DNA from 2 places in the Streptomyces sp. SAI-170 genome. Region 2 is predicted to be linked to the other one. Evidence: riboswitches for the same ligand, from Rfam matches in the RefSeq annotation. Region 2 holds a riboswitch; the other holds the start of a gene.
The links. A riboswitch is a leader RNA that binds a small molecule or an ion and turns the genes downstream of it on or off. The one in region 2 is predicted to bind glycine.
Positions count from the first base shown of each region.

Region 1: linked by a shared signal. The riboswitch ahead of gcvT (glycine cleavage system aminomethyltransferase GcvT) and the one ahead of gcvP (aminomethyl-transferring glycine dehydrogenase) in region 2 are both predicted to bind glycine.

Region 1 covers NZ_JBMGQD010000001.1:2,689,796-2,699,731, forward strand. Annotated here, with positions in the region: gene RKD23_RS11810 (ABC transporter permease) at 1-40, opposite strand, end outside; gene RKD23_RS11815 (ABC transporter substrate-binding protein) at 150-1,946, opposite strand; gene RKD23_RS11820 (ABC transporter permease) at 2,017-3,024, opposite strand; gene RKD23_RS11825 (enhanced serine sensitivity protein SseB C-terminal domain-containing protein) at 3,350-4,150, opposite strand; gene RKD23_RS11830 (enhanced serine sensitivity protein SseB) at 4,292-5,053, opposite strand; gene RKD23_RS11835 (AAA family ATPase) at 5,122-5,790, opposite strand; glycine riboswitch at 5,963-6,056, shown strand; glycine riboswitch at 6,057-6,185, shown strand; gene gcvT (glycine cleavage system aminomethyltransferase GcvT) at 6,225-7,343, shown strand; gene gcvH (glycine cleavage system protein GcvH) at 7,452-7,829, shown strand; gene glyA (serine hydroxymethyltransferase) at 7,838-9,100, shown strand; gene RKD23_RS11855 (L-serine ammonia-lyase) at 9,162-9,936, shown strand, end outside.
Region 2 covers NZ_JBMGQD010000001.1:7,082,341-7,092,276, forward strand. Annotated here, with positions in the region: gene RKD23_RS31850 (DUF881 domain-containing protein) at 1-740, shown strand, start outside; gene RKD23_RS31855 (FHA domain-containing protein) at 802-1,764, shown strand; gene RKD23_RS31860 (MerR family transcriptional regulator) at 1,785-2,522, shown strand; gene RKD23_RS31865 (bifunctional nuclease family protein) at 2,599-3,072, shown strand; gene RKD23_RS31870 (MerR family transcriptional regulator) at 3,379-4,020, shown strand; gene RKD23_RS31875 (DNA polymerase IV) at 4,090-5,523, shown strand; gene RKD23_RS31880 (PRC-barrel domain-containing protein) at 5,904-6,305, opposite strand; glycine riboswitch at 6,420-6,515, shown strand; gene gcvP (aminomethyl-transferring glycine dehydrogenase) at 6,691-9,576, shown strand; gene RKD23_RS31890 (ABC transporter ATP-binding protein) at 9,663-9,936, opposite strand, start outside.

The DNA of each region.
Region 1 (9,936 bases), 4.4 Mb from region 2:
CTGCGGCGGCGAACAACCGCCTGATGAGGTAAGTGAGCACAGCTCTCGGCCCGCGGCGGGACCGCGGACCACCGGAGGTCTTCCGGTGGTCCGCGGCTCACGCCTCGCCGGCCTTCACCTGCCTTTCGTGCGTTCGGCGGGTGTGCCGGTTACTTCGCGGACTTCAGGCCGAGGTTGACGAAGTCGTACATGCCGCTGTAGCCGTCCGTGGTGTAGACGTTCGCCAGCCGGCTGCCGCGCCAGTTGATGAACTTCTCGAAGACGAAGGGCAGGTAGTAGCCGCCTTCCATGACCTTGTGGTTGATCTGCGTGGAGATCTTGGCCTTCTCGGCGTCGTCGAGCGTGTTGACGTAGTCGTCGAACAGGCCGTCGATCGCCTTGTCCTTGATGAGGGCGTAGTTGTTGTTGCCCGACTCGAGGATGTACTTGCTGTGCCACAGCGGCAGACCGAAGCCCTGGACGGACGGGAAGTCCGGACCCCAGCCCATGATGATGATGCCGAAGCCCTTCTTCTTCACGTTCGAGGGGCTGCCGATGATGCCGGAGGTCTGCGAGCCGTCGTACTGCTCGATGTCGGCGGTGACGCCGATCTTCTTCAGCGACGCCTGGAGGGACTCGGCGGTGGCCACCTCGACCGGCTTGTTGTTGCGCACGGCGATGGTGGTCTTGAAGCCGTTCGGCTTGCCGCAGGCCTTGAGCAGCTTCTTGGCCTCGGCCACGTTGCCGCTCTTGTTCTTGCTGGCCAGCTCGAACGGGTCGTAGGACTGGCCCTCGGAGCCCGGGATCGACGGCGGCAGCATGTTGGTGCCGATGTCACCGCCGGCGATCGGGCCGCCACGGGCGTTCTGCAGCGACACGTGGTCGGCGCCCAGGATCACGGCCTTGCGGCAGTTCTCGTTGTCGAACGGCTTCACGCTCTGCGGGAAGACCGCGTAGCGGATGTAGCCGGAGACCGGGTTGTCCAGGTTCTCCTTGTGCTGCTTCAGGGCGGTGGTGCGGCCCTGCGGGGACATGCCGGTCTGGTTGATGTCCAGGTCGTAGTCGCCCGCGATCAGGCGCTGGTCCATGTCGTTGGCGTTGGAGAAGATGTTCAGCGTGATCGCGTCCGGGTACGCCTTGCGGACCGGGTCCGAGGACTGCTTCCAGTTCTCGTTGCGGACCAGCTTCAGCGACTTGCCCGGGTCGTACGACTCGAACTTGTACGGGCCGGAGGAGAACGGCTTCAAGCCGTACTTGGACTTGGTGTCCTTGTCCTGGCGGACCGGGGAGGCGGAGATCAGCGCCAGCATCTCCTCGAAGTCCGAGTTGGCCTTCGGGAGCTTGAAGACGATGGTCTTGTCGTCCGGCGTCTCGATCGCCTTCAGGCCGAGCTTGTCCGCGGACTTGTCCTTGTACGGGCCCTGGTACGTACCCGTGGGGTCGAGGACCTCCTTCAGGTACGTCGGGCCGCCGGCCAGGACGTCCTGGGCCCAGACGCGCTCGATGCCGTACTTGATGTCCTTGGACGTGATCGGCTTGCCGTCCTCCCAGGTGACGTCGTCACGCAGGGTGTACGTGTAGGTCTTGCCGTCGTCCGTGACCTTCGCGAGGCCCGTGGCGAGGTCCGGGGTGAGCTCGGCGCCCGCCTTGCCCGGCTCGGTCTTGTTCGTGACGAGCTGGCGGCTGTAGTAGCGCGCGAAGTTCCACATGAAGCCGTAGTAACCGCGGGTGGTGTCCCACGAGTCGGCGTCCTGGGCTCCGGCGAACTTCAGCGTGCCGCCCTTCTTGGCCAGCGAGGCCTGGGCGACCTTGTTGTTGGCGGCGTCGAAGCCGGCAGCGCCGGTCTTGGAGCCGTTGTCGCCGTCGCCGTCGCCGCCGCCGCACGCCGCCGTGGTCAGCAGCGCGGCGACCACCGCGGCAGCGGCCATGGCCTGCTTGCGCCGCCCTGAGGTGCGTTGGGTAGTCACGATCTCGGACCCTCCGGTTGTGATGAGAGATCCCGTGTGGTGTGCCACGGGTCGCTTGAGGTACGGCAGTTCAGCGGGAGCCCTTCGGGTCGAGCGCGTCACGCACGCCGTCGCCGAAGAGGTTGAAGGCAAGAACCGTGATGAAGATCGCTACACCCGGGACGACCATGTACATGGGGTCCGACTCGTAGTAGTCGATCGCGTTCGACAGCATCTGACCCCACGAGGCCGTGGGCGGCTTGACGCCGACGCCCAGGAAGCTGAGTGCCGCTTCGGTGAGGATGTTGGTGGGGATCATCATCGTCGTGTACACGACGATCGGGGCGACCAGGTTGGGCAGCAGCTCCTTGAACAGGATGTAGAAGCGCCCGGCGCCCAGCGATCGGGCGGCCTCGACGTACTCCCGCTCACGCAGGGAGAGGGTCTGGCCGCGCACCACGCGTCCGATGTAGGGCCACCCGAAGAAGCCGATGACGAGGATCATCACGAACAGGCGGACGTTCGTGCCCTCCAGGCCCAGCATCTCGCTCGGCATGACGGAGACCAGCGCGATGATGAAGAGCAGCTGCGGGAAGGCCAGCAGACCGTCCATCACCCGGCTGATCAGGGAGTCGACCCAGCCGCCGAAGAAGCCCGCGAGGATACCGAGGACGGTGCCGATGACGACCGCGACGACCGCCGACAGGAAGCCGACGAGCAGCGAGATCCGGGCCCCGTAGACGATGCGCGCGAAGATGTCGCGGCCGCTGACCGGCTCGACGCCCAGCAGATGATCGCCGCTCATGCCGCCCAGGGACCCCTTGGGCGTGCCGAACAGCGGGTCGATGAGGTCCTCGTGGTGGGACTCGGGGTCCTGGCCGACGAGGTTGCTGATCACAGGGGCGAGCACGGCGACCAGGATGAGCAGCAGCACCAGGGCGCCACCCGCCAGAGCGAGCTTGTCGCGCTTGAGGCGCTCCCAGGCGATCCGGCCCAGGGAGCGGCCCTGTACGGCCTTCGCGCCACCGCTGACTGCCGCGGCTTCCTCGGCCGCGCTCGGGGCCGCTTCCGCGGTCGGCTCGTGCAATGGTGCCGTCATCTGGCAGGGACCCCTCTCAACCGGCGGTAGCCGGCCCGCACTTGCCGCTGTAGCGGCGTTGTCAGTCCGTCGTACTGGGGCGAACACCCGGGCGAACACCCCTGGTGCGGGAGTCTTCAACGCTTTGGCGATCTGTTGCCAGACTTGGCGGTGAATGGATGCGTAAACGTGATGCTGTCCTGGGGAATCCGTTATCCGGACAGCAGGTAACGACGGCCGGACGAGGAGAACTTGGGGCGTGTGGGACAGACGTGTCGATACCGACCGCATCTACGCGCGCAGAAGGCCCTCTCGCGATCCGGGTGGCCTGAAGGGTGAGACGGCTCTAGTACGCGCCGCGCACCGGCGGATAACCGTAGCCCGGGGCGGGTGCCGGCGCGGCCACGGCGCCGTGCGCCTCACGGTCGTAGAAGGGGCGGGCATGGGTCCGCATCCACATCGCGACGGGGCAGTACTCGTCGGACATCGCCACCGTCGACACGGGCAGTCCGTCCGGTACGGCGCCGATGGACTGGTGCATCATCGCGCGTACGGAGTCCACGGCCGGCGGCGAGGTGTCGTACACGTCCAGACCGATGGCGAGGTACGGCTCCCCGAGCGCGGGCTGCACCCAGGCGCGGCGCAGGGTGCGTACGGCGGGGGTGCGGTGGGCGTTCTGCGCGAGCAGGGCGTAGAACTGCGGGATCTCGATGCCGGGTTCGGCCAGCCGCAGCGGGCCGGCCGGCTGACGGTCCAGGCCCGTCGCGATCCGGCGCAGGTCGAGCCACGGGATGCCCACGCCGCCGTTGGAGGCGTGCGGGTTGAGCCAGAGGCCGTAGTGGTCGGGGTAGAGCGTGCGGGCGACGTCGATGCCCTCGACCACTTCGTAACTGCGGTTCCAGCCGCTGGCCGCGAGTTCCTGCGCGGACGTGACGCAGGGGGCGTACGCGTGGCCCCCGACCTCCATCGTGCCGTACTGGGCGTCCGGCGAGCCGGCCTGGCCGTGCCACAGCAGCATCCAGATCTGGCCGGAGGTGGGTGTCGCGAGGGCACGCAGGAGCGCCTCGTAGGCGTCGTAACGCCCCGGGGTGACCTGGCGCAGCGTGTGCTCGACCGTGCCGGTCGCGGCGGTGCCGCTCGCGCTCACTGTGTTACGCCCCTTCTTTCTTCGACTGGGTAATGAAACCAGGTTATGTCGTCCGGGGGGAGGATCGGAGGGGGCTCGGGGGCGATCCGGTCCCGTACTTCCGGAAGAAGGGTGCGCTACTTCCGGAAGAAGGGGCGGCCCCTACTTCTGGAAGAACGGGCGGACCTTGTGCTTCATCCAGTCCCCCACCGGGTCCTGGGCCACGTCCAGCAGCACCAGGTTCACCGGCCAGCGCACCGGGGTCCTGCCGAGGGCGCGGCCCAGGGCCTCCGCCGGGATCGTGCGCAGGTCGCCCTCCCACTGGGAGAGTTCGACGCCGACGAAGAGGACCGGGTCGGCGGTCTCGATCGCGGCGAGACAGCGGCGGGCGGTGAGGACGATGCCGGTGGCGTCGAACTCGGCGGAAGCCGCGGAGAGGAAGTCGACCGGGTCGTCCTGCCAGTCGGGCTCGAAGAGGCGGACCCGGCCGCCGCTCGCGGGCCCGTCCAGCGGAGTGCGCCCGGCCCGGCAGAGCTCGGCGACGGCCTCGGGCGGCAGCGGGACGCCGACCACGCCGCCCGGGTTCAGCGCGATGCCCGCCTGCGGGGGCAGACCGCGCGCGAACTCCACGGCGGGCGCGATGGCGTACGACATCGTCGGCCCGGCGCCCTGACGGAACTGCTCCTCGGAGCTGAAGACGGGCACGAAGGCCTGGCCGTCGATCTCCAGCGTGGGCAGGTCGAGGGGGCCGCTGTCGGGGCCGCCGCCGTTGGGCAGGGGCACCCACACGAAGCTGCGGCCCAGGACCTCGACTATGCGGGGGCCGGCCGACGGCACGCCCAGGGAGGCGGAGAGCACCTCCTCGAGTTCATTGCCGGGCCAACCGCCGTGCGGATGGGGGTGCGCCTGCGCCGGGAAGTCCATGTGCCGCCTACCGCCTGCCGAGAACCTGCTGAGGCTGAAAAGGCTAACCCGTGCGGGTGGCCGCCTTCTCAGCCCGTGAAGCCGATGCGCCGCAGCGTGTCCGCCGCGTCCCGGTCGAGCAGCACCGCCGAGCCGCAGCCTCGGGGCAGGCCGCCGCGCTCCGCCCGGCGCAGCAGCCGGGAGGCGGCGTGGCGGTGCCGGCGGAAGGCGTAGCGGGAGACCCCGCGGCCGCGCTCGCGCTGCCCGGCCAGGGCCTGCTCGGGCGTGACGTCCAGGAGCAGCAGGTGCAGGGTGCCGCCCCGGCGGCGGGCCTCCCGGGCCAGCCAGCCGCGCACCCAGGCCTGCGTGCCGCAGTCGTGCACGACGACGCCCTCGCCGGTGCGCAGGGCACGGCGCAGCCCGGCGTAGTGCGCGAGCCGGACCAGGGGCCGGTAGACGGCGTACGGCAGGAGGCGGGGCGTGGCCGCGTCGAAGCGGTCGCGGGTGTCCTGGGAGTCGATGCGTATGCCCGGCACCGCGCGCCGCATGAGGGTGGACTTGCCGCTGCCGGGCAGGCCGGTGATCACGACGAGGTCGTGGGGGCCGAAGAGCAGGGCGTGCGGACTGTGGCCACCGCGGTCGCGCAGGTCGCGGACGACAGGGGCGGAGGGGACCTCGCGGGCCGGGGCCGCGGCCGACGCGGGCAGCGCGAGGGCGGGGGTCGTGGTGGCGTACGACGTGGTCCTGTTCACCGTGATCGTCCTCCCCTGGGGCGGGTCGTAGGACCCTTGCCCATCGTGTGTAAAGAGACGGTAATGCGGTGCGGCCGGTGATTTCGTGTGCGTACTGCCACAGGCCGGTCACAGATGCGGCCTGCCGTGCCGGGCGGATGCGTGCAATGATGGCCCCGCCAACTGCATACCGGCCGTTTGAATCCGCGCGGGAGAGTCCCCAGCCTCGCTGGGGCGCCGAAGGAGCAAGTCCCTCCCTTGAATCTCTCAGGCCCCGTTACCGCGCGGGCGAGGCACATCTGAAAAGCGGACCGCTGATCTGCAGTGGTCCCACCCAAGGTGCAAGCCATGTCCCTTCCTGTACACCCGTTGTACGGGCGGTCATGGCGAACCTCTCAGGTTCCGATGACAGATGGGGAGGAATGACCTCGCCTGTCGTGTACTTGGGAGACGACCGACCGATGAGCAGTACCGAACTCCGCCGTACCGCGCTCGATGCGCTGCATCGTTCGCTCGGCGCGACGATGACCGACTTCGCCGGCTGGGACATGCCGCTGCGCTACGCCTCCGAGCGCGACGAGCACAACGCCGTGCGCACCAGGGCCGGGCTCTTCGACCTCTCGCACATGGGCGAGATCACCGTCACCGGCGCACAGGCCGCGGACTTCCTGAACTTCGCGCTCGTCGGCAACATCGCCGCCGTCGGCGTGGGCCGCGCCCGCTACACCATGATCTGCCAGGCCGACGGCGGCATCCTGGACGACCTGATCGTCTACCGCCTGGCCGAGACCGAGTACATGGTCGTCGCGAACGCCTCCAACGCCCAGGTGGTGCTGGACGCGCTGACCGAGCGCGCCGCCGGTTTCGACGCCGAGGTCCGCGACGACCGTGACGCGTACGCGCTGATCGCGGTCCAGGGTCCCGAGTCCCCGGGCATCCTGAAGTCGCTGACGGACGCCGACCTGGACAATCTGAAGTACTACGCCGGTCTGCCCGGCACGGTCGCGGGTGTCCCGGCGCTGATCGCGCGCACCGGCTACACCGGCGAGGACGGCTTCGAGCTGTTCGTGAAGCCGGAGCACGCCGTGGAGCTGTGGCAGGCGCTGACGAAGGCGGGCGAGGGCGTCGGCCTGATCCCGTGCGGTCTGTCCTGCCGGGACACGCTGCGCCTGGAGGCGGGCATGCCGCTGTACGGGCACGAGCTGACGGCGGAGCTGACGCCGTTCGACGCCGGTCTGGGCCGGGTCGTGAAGTTCGACAAGGACGGCGACTTCGTGGGCCGCGAGGCGCTCACCGAGGCCGCCGCGCGGGCCGAGCAGAACCCGCCGCGGGTGCTCGTCGGCCTGGTCGCCGAGGGCCGTCGCGTCCCGCGCGCGGGCTACTCCGTGGTCGCGGGCGGCGAGGTGATCGGCGAGGTCACCTCCGGCGCCCCCTCCCCCACCCTGGGCGAGCCGATCGCCATGGCCTACGTCGACGCCGCGCACTCCGCGCCCGGCACCGAGGGCGTGGGCGTGGACATCCGGGGCACGCACGAGCCGTACACGGTCGTCGCGCTGCCCTTCTACAAGCGCCAGAAGTAGTCACTGCGGGCGTTCCGTGCGTGACTCTGCGCACATCGCGCTGCTCACGCACGTTCCCGGCAGTCCCCCCGTCATCAGCACATCCGCGCGTACAGGAGAATTCAGGCCATGAGCAACCCCCAGCAGCTGCGCTACAGCAAGGAGCACGAGTGGCTGTCGGCCGCCGAGGACGGTGTGTCGACGATCGGCATCACCGAGTTCGCGGCCAACGCGCTCGGCGATGTCGTCTACGCCGACCTGCCGGCCGTCGGCACCGAGGTCACCGCGGGTGAGACCTGTGGTGAGCTGGAGTCGACGAAGTCGGTGTCCGAGCTCTACTCCCCGGTGACCGGTGAGGTCGTCGAGATCAACGAGGACGTGGTGAACGACCCGTCGCTGGTGAACTCGGCCCCCTTCGCGGGCGGCTGGCTGTTCAAGGTGCGCGTCTCGGGCGAGCAGGACGACCTGCTCGACGCCGACGCGTACGACGCCCACACCGCCGGCTGAGGAGACACATGTCCGTCCTGAACACGCCCCTGCACGAGCTCGACCCGGAGGTCGCCGCGGCGGTCGACGCCGAGCTGGTCCGGCAGCAGTCCACGCTCGAGATGATCGCCTCGGAGAACTTCGCTCCGCTCGCGGTCATGGAGGCGCAGGGCTCGGTCCTGACGAACAAGTACGCCGAGGGCTACCCGGGCCGCCGCTACTACGGCGGCTGTGAGCACGTCGACGTCACCGAGCAGATCGCGATCGACCGGATCAAGGAGCTGTTCGGCGCCGAGTACGCCAACGTCCAGCCCCACTCCGGTGCCTCCGCGAACCAGGCCGCGCTGTTCGCGCTGGCCCAGCCCGGGGACACGATCCTCGGTCTGGACCTGGCGCACGGCGGTCACCTGACCCACGGCATGCGCCTGAACTTCTCCGGCAAGCAGTTCAACGTGGTCGCCTACCACGTGGACGACGCCGGCCTGGTCGACATGGCCGAGGTGGAGCGGCTCGCCAAGGAGCACCGCCCGAAGGTGATCATCGCCGGCTGGTCGGCGTACCCGCGCGAGCTGGACTTCGCGGAGTTCCGCCGGATCGCCGACGAGGTCGAGGCGTACCTGTGGGTCGACATGGCGCACTTCGCGGGCCTGGTCGCGGCCGGCCTGCACGCCAACCCGGTCGAGCACGCGGACGTGGTGACCTCCACCACGCACAAGACGCTCGGCGGGCCGCGCGGCGGCATCATCCTGGCGAAGAAGGAGTTCGCGAAGAAGCTGAACTCCTCGGTGTTCCCGGGCTTCCAGGGCGGTCCCCTGGAGCACGTGATCGCGGCCAAGGCGGTCTCCTTCAAGGTCGCCGCCTCGGAGGACTTCAAGGAGCGCCAGCGGCGTACCGTGGAGGGTGCGCGCATCCTCGCCGAGCGGCTCACCGCGCCCGACGCCCGTGAGGCCGGGGTGAACGTGCTGTCCGGTGGCACGGACGTGCACCTGATCCTGGTCGACCTGCGCGAGTCGGAGCTCGACGGCCAGCAGGCCGAGGACCGGCTCCACGAGGTCGGCATCACGGTCAACCGCAACGCCGTCCCCAACGACCCGCGTCCGCCGATGGTGACCTCCGGTCTGCGCATCGGTACGCCGGCCCTGGCGACCCGCGGCTTCACGGCCGAGGACTTCGCCGAGGTCGCGGACGTGATCGCACAGGCGCTGAAGCCGTCGTACGACGCGGAGTCCCTCAAGGCCCGCGTCAAGGCCCTGGCGGACAAGCACCCGCTGTACCCCGGCCTGAACAAGTAAGTCCCCGGCGGGGGCACCCGGCGATCCCGGGTGCCCCGCCACCCCATCCTGAGGAGTGACCGTGGCCATCTCGGTCTTCGACCTGTTCTCGATCGGCATCGGCCCGTCCAGCTCCCACACGGTGGGCCCGATGCGCGCGGCGCGCATGTTCGCCCGCCGGCTGCGCAACGAGGGCCTGCTGCCCTCCGTCGCCGCGGTGCGCTGCGAGCTGTACGGCTCGCTGGGCGCGACCGGCCACGGCCACGGCACCCCGAAGGCGGTGCTGCTCGGCCTGGAGGGCGACTCTCCGCGCACGGTCGACGTGGAGTCCGCCGACGAGCGCGTGGAGTCCATCAAGGCGCAGGGCCGCATCCGGCTCCTCGGCGAGCACGAGATCCCCTTCTCCTTCGACGACCACCTGATCCTGCACCGCCGCAAGGCGCTGCCGTACCACGCGAACGGCATGACGATCTGGGCGTACGACGCCCAGGGCGGCGAGCTGCTGTCGAAGACGTACTACTCGGTGGGCGGCGGCTTCGTCGTCGACGAGGACGCGGTCGGCGAGGACCGCATCAAGCTGGACGACACGGTCCTGAAGTACCCCTTCCGCACGGGTGACGAGCTGCTGCGCCTGACGCAGGAGACCGGCCTGTCGATCTCCGCCCTGATGCTGGAGAACGAGCGCGCCTGGCGCACCGAGGAGGAGATCCGCGAGGGTCTGCTCGACATCTGGCGCGTGATGCAGGCCTGTGTGGCGCGCGGCATGTCCCGCGAGGGCATCCTGCCGGGCGGCCTGAAGGTGAAGCGCCGTGCGGCGACGACGGCCCGCAAGCTGCGCTCCGAGGGCGACGCGCAGG
Region 2 (9,936 bases):
GGGACGCGGAGCCCGGGCTCACGGGCCGCGGGCGGCTGGTGAAGGGGTTGTGGCCGCCGCGTGTCAGCCGGGCCCAACTCATCGTCGCCGTGCTGTTGTTCGGTCTGGGCTTCGGTCTCGCGGTCCAGGTCGCGTCCAACAGCGACGACGACACGGCCCTGCGCGGGGCACGCCAGGAAGATCTTGTGCGCATCCTCGATGAACTGGATGACCGTACTCAGCGTCTTGAGGACGAGAAGCAGGGTCTCGAGCAGCAGCGGGACGAGCTGGAGAACAGCTCCGACCAGGCGGAGGAGGCCCGTAGGCAGACGGTCGAGAAGGAGAGGCAACTCGGCATCCTGGCGGGCACGGTGGCCGCGCAGGGTCCCGGGATCACGATGACCATCGACGACAGCAAGGGCACGGTCGAGGCGGACATGCTGCTCGACGCCATCCAGGAGCTGCGCGCCGCCGGCGCGGAGGCGATCCAGGTGAACGGCGTGCGGGTGGTGGCCGGGACCTATCTGACGGATTCCGACGATCGTGTGAGCGTCGACGGGAACAAGATCAACGCGCCCTATCGTTTCAAGGTCATCGGCAAGCCTCAGGATCTCGAACCGGCACTCAACATCCCGGGAGGCGTGGTGCAGACGCTGGAGAAGGAGCAGGCCACCGTTACTGTCGAGCGGTCGGACAAGATCGTTGTGGACGCCTTGCGAGCAGCGAAGCGGCCTGACTACGCTCGGTCGTCCTCCCAGTGAACCGGGGGTGCATGGGGGCCGTCCGTCGAGGGCATGAGGTTGCGGGGGGTCGGCGCACCGATTGGGTGGTGCGTGGTGGAAACTGTCTGGTGGATACGGACGTTGTGAGGATGTCCGGGTCTTCCGGAGTGTGCAGTCAGGGTTCGTCCTGCCCCACGGGCGGGTCTGTTTCGGTCAAGGGGAATCGCCCGTGAAGTTGTTTGCGAAGTTGTTCGGCAAGAGCGCGCGAGAGGGCAGCGACAGCAGCGCCACCGCTCGTCATCGCGCACAGCCCGACGCCGAGGGTCAGCGCCCGCTGTTCCGCGACCAGGTCGCTGGGCCGGGCGGTGACATCCCCGGTGGTCAGGGCGCGCCGTCGGTCGACCCTGCCCAGGCCCCAGGCATAGGTTTCGGGCAACCGTCGACCTCAGGTGCGGGCGGAGGGTACGCCCCCGGCCCGTACGCGTCCAACGCCCCGGCGGGGCAGCCGCGGCAGGAGGAGCCGTCCATGTCGGCCCTGGTGTGTACGAGGTGCGGTCACCGCAACGCGGAGAACAGCCGGTTCTGCTCCAACTGCGGCGCTCCGCTGCGGGCGGGTGCCGTCCCCGAGCGGGCGTCCGAGACGACCTCCACGATCTCGATCTCGGGTCTTGAGGCCTACGACGCCGAGGTGACCGGTCAGACGCAGCTCCCGGCGCTCTCTCCCGAGGCGCAGGCCGCTGTCGACGCGCTGCCGCTGGGTTCGGCCCTGCTTGTCGTGCGGCGCGGTCCGAACTCGGGCAGCCGCTTCCTGCTGGACGGCGAGCTGACCACGGCGGGCCGCCACCCGCAGAGCGACATCTTCCTGGACGACGTGACGGTCTCGCGCCGCCATGTGGAGTTCCGGCGCCAGCCGGACGGTTCGTTCACCGTCGCCGACGTGGGCAGCCTCAACGGCACGTACGTCAACCGTGAGCGGATCGACCAGGTCGCTCTGTCCAACGGTGACGAGGTGCAGATCGGAAAGTACCGACTCGTTTTCTACGCGAGCCGGCAGAGCATCTGACCCACCCCCAGGGAAGGTCCATGCTTCATACACCGAGCGGCGGTGCCGGGAGCGGCACCGCCGCCGCGGACAGTGGTCTGATGAGCATCGGCACGGTGCTGAACGTGCTGCGCGACGAGTTCCCCGAAGTGACGATCTCCAAGATCCGTTTCCTGGAGTCGGAAGGGCTCATCGAGCCGCAGCGGACCCCCTCGGGGTACCGCAAGTTCAGTGCGAGCGACGTCGAGCGCCTCGGCCAGGTGCTGCGGATGCAGCGGGACCACTATCTGCCGCTGAAGGTGATCCGCGAGTACCTGGACGCCGTCGAGCGCGGCGAGGACGTACGGCTTCCGGCGCTCGGCCGGCAGCGGGACGGCGAGGCGCTGCCGGAGGCCACCGAGGGACCGACGGTGGCCCGGATCGGGCGCGCGGAGCTGCTCGCGGCGGCCGACATCGACGAGGCCGAACTGGCCGAGTGGGAGTCGTACGGCCTGGTCACGCCGCTGTCGGACGGGGTGTACGACGCCGAGGCGGTGACCGTGGCCGCGTTGGTCACCGAGCTGGGCCGGTTCGGTATCGAGCCGCGGCATCTGCGGATGGTGAAGGCCGCGGCCGACCGTGAGGCCGGTCTGGTGGACCAGGTGGTGGCCCCGCTCAGACGGCACCGCAACCCGCAGACCCGGACCCATGCGGAGGCCCGTACCAAGGAGCTGGCGGGGCTCACGACGAAGCTGCACGCGGCGCTGTTGCAGACCGCGCTCGGGGTCCGCCTGCCCTGAGCGGCGGCGGCCCGATCGGGTCCCGCTCCCGGGCCCCGACTACCCAAAGGTCCCGGGCACGGCCTAGGGTTGCTGTGTGAACGAGCTCGATGTCGTAGGTGTCCGGGTCGAAATGCCCTCCAACCAACCGATCGTGCTCCTGCGTGAAGTGGGAGGCGACCGCTACCTCCCCATCTGGATCGGGCCGGGGGAGGCGACCGCGATCGCTTTCGCCCAGCAGGGCATGGCCCCCGCGCGGCCGCTGACCCACGACCTGTTCAAGGACGTGCTGGAGGCCGTCGGCCAGGAGCTCACCGAAGTACGCATCACGGACCTGCGTGAAGGCGTCTTCTACGCCGAGCTGGTCTTCGCCAGCGGCGTCGAGGTGAGCGCCCGCCCGTCCGATGCCATAGCGCTGGCCCTGCGCACCGGCACGCCGATCTACGGCAGTGACGGGGTGCTCGACGACGCGGGCATCGCGATTCCGGACGAGCAGGAGGACGAGGTGGAGAAGTTCCGCGAGTTCCTCGACCAGATCTCGCCCGAGGACTTCGGCTCCAGCAACCAGTGAGACGCGGTGCGGCCGGCTGGGCGGAGGTTCCGCCGGGCCGGCCGTACGATGTGTCGTCGCCGCTGTGACGGCGTCGAGGGCCCCTTCGGGAGTGGCGTATCGGCGCGGACGACTCGGCACATGCCAGCGGCGATTGAGAGCGTCCTGCGGCCTCCCGGGAGCGCATTCGGCTAGCCTTTCCCCGCGACGGGATACGGGAAACCACTCCTAGGGTGATTATCACTCGGCGTGCCGAGTGTGGCGATCGTTGACGCACCCTTGGTGACTGCCTACCGTCGAGAGGGCAGGTCAAGGACGGAGGTCGGCGTGAGAAGCAGCGGCGACGGTACGGCTGGGGGTGCCACCGGACGCAGTCCGGGGGAGAGCGGTCCGTACCCGCTTCATGGCGGCGCGTCCGATCACGCTCCGAAGCGGCCTACGGTCGTGCCCAGCGACGGAGGGGCGTCCATGGCGACCGAGGAGATCGGCTACCGCGGGCCGACGGCCTGCGCAGCCGCAGGTATCACGTACCGGCAACTGGACTACTGGGCGCGCACGGGCCTCGTGGAGCCGAGTGTGCGGCCCGCGTACGGGTCCGGGACCCAGCGTCTGTACAGCTTTCGGGACGTCGTCGTCCTGAAGATCGTCAAGCGGTTCCTGGACACCGGGGTGTCGCTGCAGAACATCCGCAGCGCCGTGCAGCATCTGCGGGAGCGCGGGTTCCGTGACCTGGAGCGCATGACGCTGATGAGCGACGGTGCCACCGTCTACGAGTGCACCTCGCCCGACGAGGTGCATGCCCTGCTGCAGGGCGGTCAGGGCGTCTTCGGTATCGCCGTCGGTGTGGTGTGGCGGGACGTGGAGAGTGCGTTGTCGCAGCTGCACGGGGAGCGGATCGACACCGGGGAGACGCTGGTCGGGCACAACCCGACGGACGAGCTGGCCAGGCGGCGCAACAAGGCCGTGTAGCGCCTGCCGTCGGTTCCGCCCGGGGTGTGGGCGGGGCCATTGTCAGTGGCGTGGTGCAGCATCGGAGATGTGAGAACCGCGCCCACGATCCTGCATCTCGACATGGATGCCTTCTTCGCCTCGGTGGAGCAGGCGTCCAAGCCGAGCCTGCGCGGGAAGGCCGTCGTGGTGGGCGGTCTCGGGCCGCGTGGGGTGGTGGCGACCTGCTCCTACGAGGCCCGGGTGTTCGGGGTGCACTCGGCGATGCCGATGGCGCAGGCGCGGCGGCTCGCGCCGAACGCGGCGTATCTGGTTCCGCGGGGAGGGCTGTACCGGGCGATCAGCGAGCAGGTGATGGGGCTGCTGCGGGCGCTGTCGCCGTTGGTGGAGCCGCTGAGCCTGGACGAGGCGTTCGTGGACCTGGAGGCCGGTGGGGCGGCCTGGGACGGGGAGTCCGCGCGGCTGGCCGGGGAGAGACTGCGGGCGGACATACGGGCCGTCACAGGGCTCACCGGCTCGGTGGGGCTGGCCGCGTCCAAGATGCTGGCGAAGATCGCCTCGGAGCAGGCCAAGCCGGACGGCCTGGTCCTGATCCCGCCCGGGACCGAGCGGGCGCTGCTCGGGCCCATGTCGGTGCGGACCCTGCCGGGGGTGGGGCCGGCGACCGGGGACCACCTGAGACGGGCGGGCATCCACACCGTCGAGGAGCTCGCCGAGGCGGGCGAGGACGAGCTGGTGCGGCTGCTCGGGAAGGCCCACGGGCACGCCCTCCACGCCATGGCACTCGCGCGTGACGAGCGGCCGGTGGTGGCCGAGCGGGAGGCTAAGTCGGTCTCCGTCGAGGACACCTACGACGTGGACATCCATGAGCGGGTGCGCATCGGCCTGGAGGTGCAGCGACTGGCCGACCGGTGTGTGCGCAGGCTGCGGGGGGCCGGGCTGTCGGGGCGGACGATCGTACTGAAGGTGCGCCGGTACGACTTCTCGACCCTGACGCGTTCGGAGACGCTGCGGGGGCCCACGGACGACCCCGCGGTCGTGCGGGAGGCCGCGCTGCGGCTGCTGGACTCCGTCGACACCACGGGTGGGGTGCGGCTGCTCGGCGTCGGGGTGAGCGGGCTGGCCGACTTCACGCAGGAGGACCTGTTCGCGCAGGCCGCCGGGGAGGCGGAGACGGACGACGAGGAGGAGACGGCCGAGGAGGCGGCGCGGGAGCCGGCGGAGCCCGAGGAGCGGCGGTGGGCTCCCGGGCATGACGTGCGGCACACCGAGTACGGGCACGGGTGGGTGCAGGGCAGCGGGCTCGGGCGGATCACCGTGCGGTTCGAGACGCCCTGGTCGGAGCCGGGGCGTGTGCGGACGTTCCGGATCGACGATCCCGCGCTTGAGCGGGCCGAGCCGTTGCCGTTGGTCCAGGGAGGGGAGGGGGTGGAAGAGGGGGAGCGTGTGGAGGGCGTGGCGGGGGCTGCGGAGGTGTCTGAGGTGTCTGAGGTGCTTGGGGTTCGTGGGGCTTCGGCGGTGTAGGTGCCGTGCCCTGGGCGTGGGCGTTGGGCTGGGGCTGTGGGGCGCGGGCCGTCGGCCTTCGCTGGGTGGGGCCGGCTGTGCTGCCCGGTGGCGGCGGGCGGTCCGCGTAATCGTCCGTGCCAGGCGGTCGGCGGCCGGCGGCCGGGTGCGTGCCCGGTCGTCCGTGCCGGGCGGCCGGCGGCCGGGCGTGGTGCGTGCCCGCCTGTGGCGCTCAGCGATGGTGAGTGCGTGGGCACCCTTCTCGGCCCGGGCTCTCCGCTTGGCCCGGGGTCTCCGCTTGGCCCGGGCTCTCCGCGTGCTCGTGCCTGCCGTCGGCCCGTGCTGCATCAGCGGGGACTACCCCTAGGCGGCGCCCGGGCGGGGCTCCGGCTGCGCGGAGGTCACTGGGGATGCGTGTGCGGATCGTGGTCGTTGTGGGGGTCCTGGCCTGCGACGTTGCCGAAGTCCCGGTCGGGGGGCGGAGGTGATGGGGCCACGTTGAGGCCGTAGTGGTGGTAGAGCTGGAGTTCCTGTTCGGGGGAGAGGTGGCGGCCGACGCCGAAGTCGGGGGCGTCCTTGATGAGGGCTCGGTCGAAGGGGACGTGGAGTGTGCCCTCGATCAGCTCGCTGGGCTCCAGGGGGACGAAGGCGTCTCTGGAGAACAGGCCGGTGCGTATGGCCGCCCATTCCGGCACGCCGGTCGCGTCGTCGAGGTACACCTCGTCGATCGTGCCGATCTTGGTGCCGTTGCGGTCGAACGCCTTGCGGCCGATCAGGTTGCGCGGATCGATGTCGGTCTGCACGAGCCCTCCACTTGGTCGCAAATCATCCGTAAGCACTACGAAAGAGCACATTTGGGTGCGCGGCCACTCGAAGGCTCGTGCGGTGGGCTCGCTGGTAGGCTTGCAGACGGCTGCTGACCCCGTGCGGGAGAGTCCTCCGATCGTCACCGGAGGCGCCGAAGGAGCAAATCCTCCCCGGAATCTCTCAGGCCCACGTACCGCACGGACGAGGTCACTCTGGAAAGCAGGGCGGATGTCGACGGCTTCCGCTCTCACCGACGGTGAAAGCCGGGCGCCCTCGGGCGGCCGGTGAAGCTCTCAGGTTGAGATGACAGAGGGGGAGGCCGTCGGGGTACCCGCGCCGTGGTGCCCCTCGAAGGTCGCGTCAGACCAGGAGGCCTCCGCAATGACCGCCCAGCGCATTCCGCTCTCCGAGCTCGAACAGGGCATCCCCTTCGAGCAGCGTCACATCGGGCCCGACCAGGAGGCGCGGGCCAAGATGCTCGCGCAGGTCGGCTACGGCTCGCTCGACGAGCTCACCGCCGCCGCGGTGCCGGACGTGATCAAGAACGCCGACGCCCTGGACCTGCCGGGCGCCCGCTCCGAGGCCGAGGTGCTGGCCGAGCTGCGCTCGCTGGCCGACCGCAACCAGGTCCTCGGCTCCATGATCGGGCTCGGCTACTACGGCACTTTCACCCCGCCGGTCATCCTGCGCAACGTCATGGAGAACCCGGCCTGGTACACGGCGTACACGCCTTACCAGCCGGAGATCTCCCAGGGACGTCTGGAAGCCCTGCTGAATTTCCAGACGATGGTCGCCGAGCTGACGGGGCTGCCGACCTCCGGCGCCTCGCTGCTCGACGAGGGCACCGCGGCCGCGGAGGCCATGGCGCTGTCGCTGCGGATGGGGAAGAACAAGAAGGGCCTCTTCCTGATCGACGCGGACGCGCTGCCGCAGACCATCGCCGTGATCGAGACCCGCGCCGAGCCGACCGGTGTCGAGGTCGTCGTCGCCGATCTGAGCGAGGGCATCCCGGCCGAGATCGCCGCGCGTGAGATCAACGGCGTGCTGATCCAGTACCCGGGCGCCTCCGGTGCCGTACGCGACATCAAGCCGGTCATCGACCAGGCGCACGAGCTCGGCGCGCTCGTCACCGTGGCCGCCGATCTGCTGGCGCTGACGCTGCTGAAGTCGCCGGGTGAGCTGGGCGCGGACATCGCGGTCGGTACGACGCAGCGGTTCGGTGTGCCGATGGGCTTCGGCGGGCCGCACGCCGGTTACATGGCCGTGCGCGAGAAGTTCGCGCGCAGCCTGCCGGGCCGGCTCGTGGGCGTGTCCGTGGACGCGGACGGGAACAAGGCGTACCGCCTGGCTCTCCAGACGCGTGAGCAGCACATCCGCCGGGAGAAGGCCACCAGCAACATCTGTACCGCGCAGGTGCTGCTCGCGGTGATGGCCGGGATGTACGCCGTCTACCACGGCCCCGAGGGGCTGAAGAGCATCGCCGGGCGGACCCACCGCTACGCCGCGATCCTGGCGCAGGGGCTGAAGGCCGGCGGTGTTGACGTCGTTCACAGCTCTTTCTTCGACACGGTCAGTGCACGCGTCGAGGGCCGTGCGGCCGAGGTCGTCGCCGCGGCGCGTGTGAACGGTGTCAACCTGCACCTCGTCGACGCCGACCAGGTGTCGATGTCCTGCGACGAGACCACCACGCGGGACCAGCTCCAGGCCGTCTGGGCCGCCTTCGGTGTCGAGGGCGACGTCGAGGCGCTGGACGCGGCCGCCGGTGAGGCGCTGCCCGAGGCGCTGCTGCGCACCGACGACTACCTCACCCACCCGGTCTTCCACCAGCACCGCTCCGAGACCGCGATGCTGCGCTACCTGCGCAAGCTCGCCGACCGTGACTACGCCCTCGACCGCGGCATGATCCCGCTGGGCTCCTGCACCATGAAGCTCAACGCGACCACCGAGATGGAGCCGGTCACCTGGCCCGAGTTCGGCCAGCTGCACCCCTTCGCGCCCGAGGAGCAGGCCGAGGGCTACCTCACGCTCATCCACGAGCTGGAGGACCGTCTCGCCGAGGTCACCGGCTACGACAAGGTCAGCCTCCAGCCGAACGCCGGCTCGCAGGGTGAGCTGGCCGGTCTGCTCGCCGTACGGGGATACCACCGCGCCAACGGCGACGAGCAGCGGACCGTCTGCCTGATCCCGTCCTCCGCGCACGGCACGAACGCCGCGAGCGCCGTGATGGCGGGCATGAAGGTCGTCGTCGTGAAGACCGCCGAGGACGGCGAGATCGATGTCGAGGACCTGCGGGCGAAGATCGAGAAGCACCGTGACGAGCTGGCGGTGCTGATGATCACGTACCCGTCGACGCACGGTGTGTTCGAGGAGCACGTCGCCGACATCTGCGCGCAGGTGCACGAGGCCGGCGGTCAGGTGTACGTCGACGGTGCCAACCTGAACGCGCTGGTGGGCCTGGCCAAGCCGGGGCACTTCGGCGGCGACGTCTCGCACCTCAACCTGCACAAGACCTTCTGCATCCCGCACGGTGGCGGCGGCCCGGGTGTCGGCCCCGTCGCGGTCCGCGAGCACCTCGCGCCGTACCTGCCGAACCACCCGCTGCAGCCGTCGGCCGGCCCCGAGACCGGTGTCGGGCCGATCTCGGCGGCGCCGTGGGGCTCCGCGGGCATCCTGCCGATCTCGTGGGCGTACGTCCGTCTCATGGGCGGTGAGGGGCTGAAGCGGGCCACGCAGGTGGCGGTGCTGTCCGCCAACTACGTCGCCAAGCGCCTGGAGCCGCACTACCCGGTGCTGTACACCGGCCCGGGCGGGCTGGTCGCGCACGAGTGCATCATCGACCTGCGGCCGATCACCAAGGCGACCGGTGTGTCCGTGGACGACGTCGCCAAGCGGCTCATCGACTACGGCTTCCACGCGCCGACGATGTCCTTCCCGGTGGCCGGCACGCTGATGATCGAGCCGACCGAGTCCGAGGACCTGGCCGAGCTGGACCGTTTCTGCGACGCGATGATCGCCATCCGCGCCGAGATCGAGAAGGTCGGCGCGGGCGAGTGGCCGGCCGAGGACAACCCGCTGCACAACGCCCCGCACACCGCGGGTGCGCTCGGTGGGGAGTGGAAGCACGCCTACTCGCGCGAGGAGGCCGTGTTCCCGGCCGGGGTGTCCGTGGCCGACAAGTACTGGCCGCCGGTGCGGCGCATCGACCAGGCGTACGGTGACCGGAACCTGGTGTGCTCCTGCCCGCCGCTGGACGCGTACGAGGACTGAGGTCCTGAGGTCCGAGTAAGGCCTGAGGCCCTGCCCCTGCTCTGCGGGGGCGGGGCCTCTCGCCTTTCTGCTGCCTGCTCTCTGCCTTACGCCGGGTAGGCGTGCGTCTGGGTCGCCTTGACCGTGGCCCAGACCTTTGTGCCGAGGTGCAGGTCGAGTTCGGCGGCGGCGACGGTGGTGAGGTCCGCGGCGAGGGGGAGGTCGCCGGTGAGGGCCACGCGGATCTGGTCGCCGTGGGTCTCCAGGCCGGCCACCTCGCACTGCCACAGGTTGCGGGCGCTGGAGCCGGTGGGGTGGTCGCCGAAGAGGGTGACGGCGCTGGGTGGGAAGGCCACGAAGGCGGGGCCGGTGAGGTGCTCG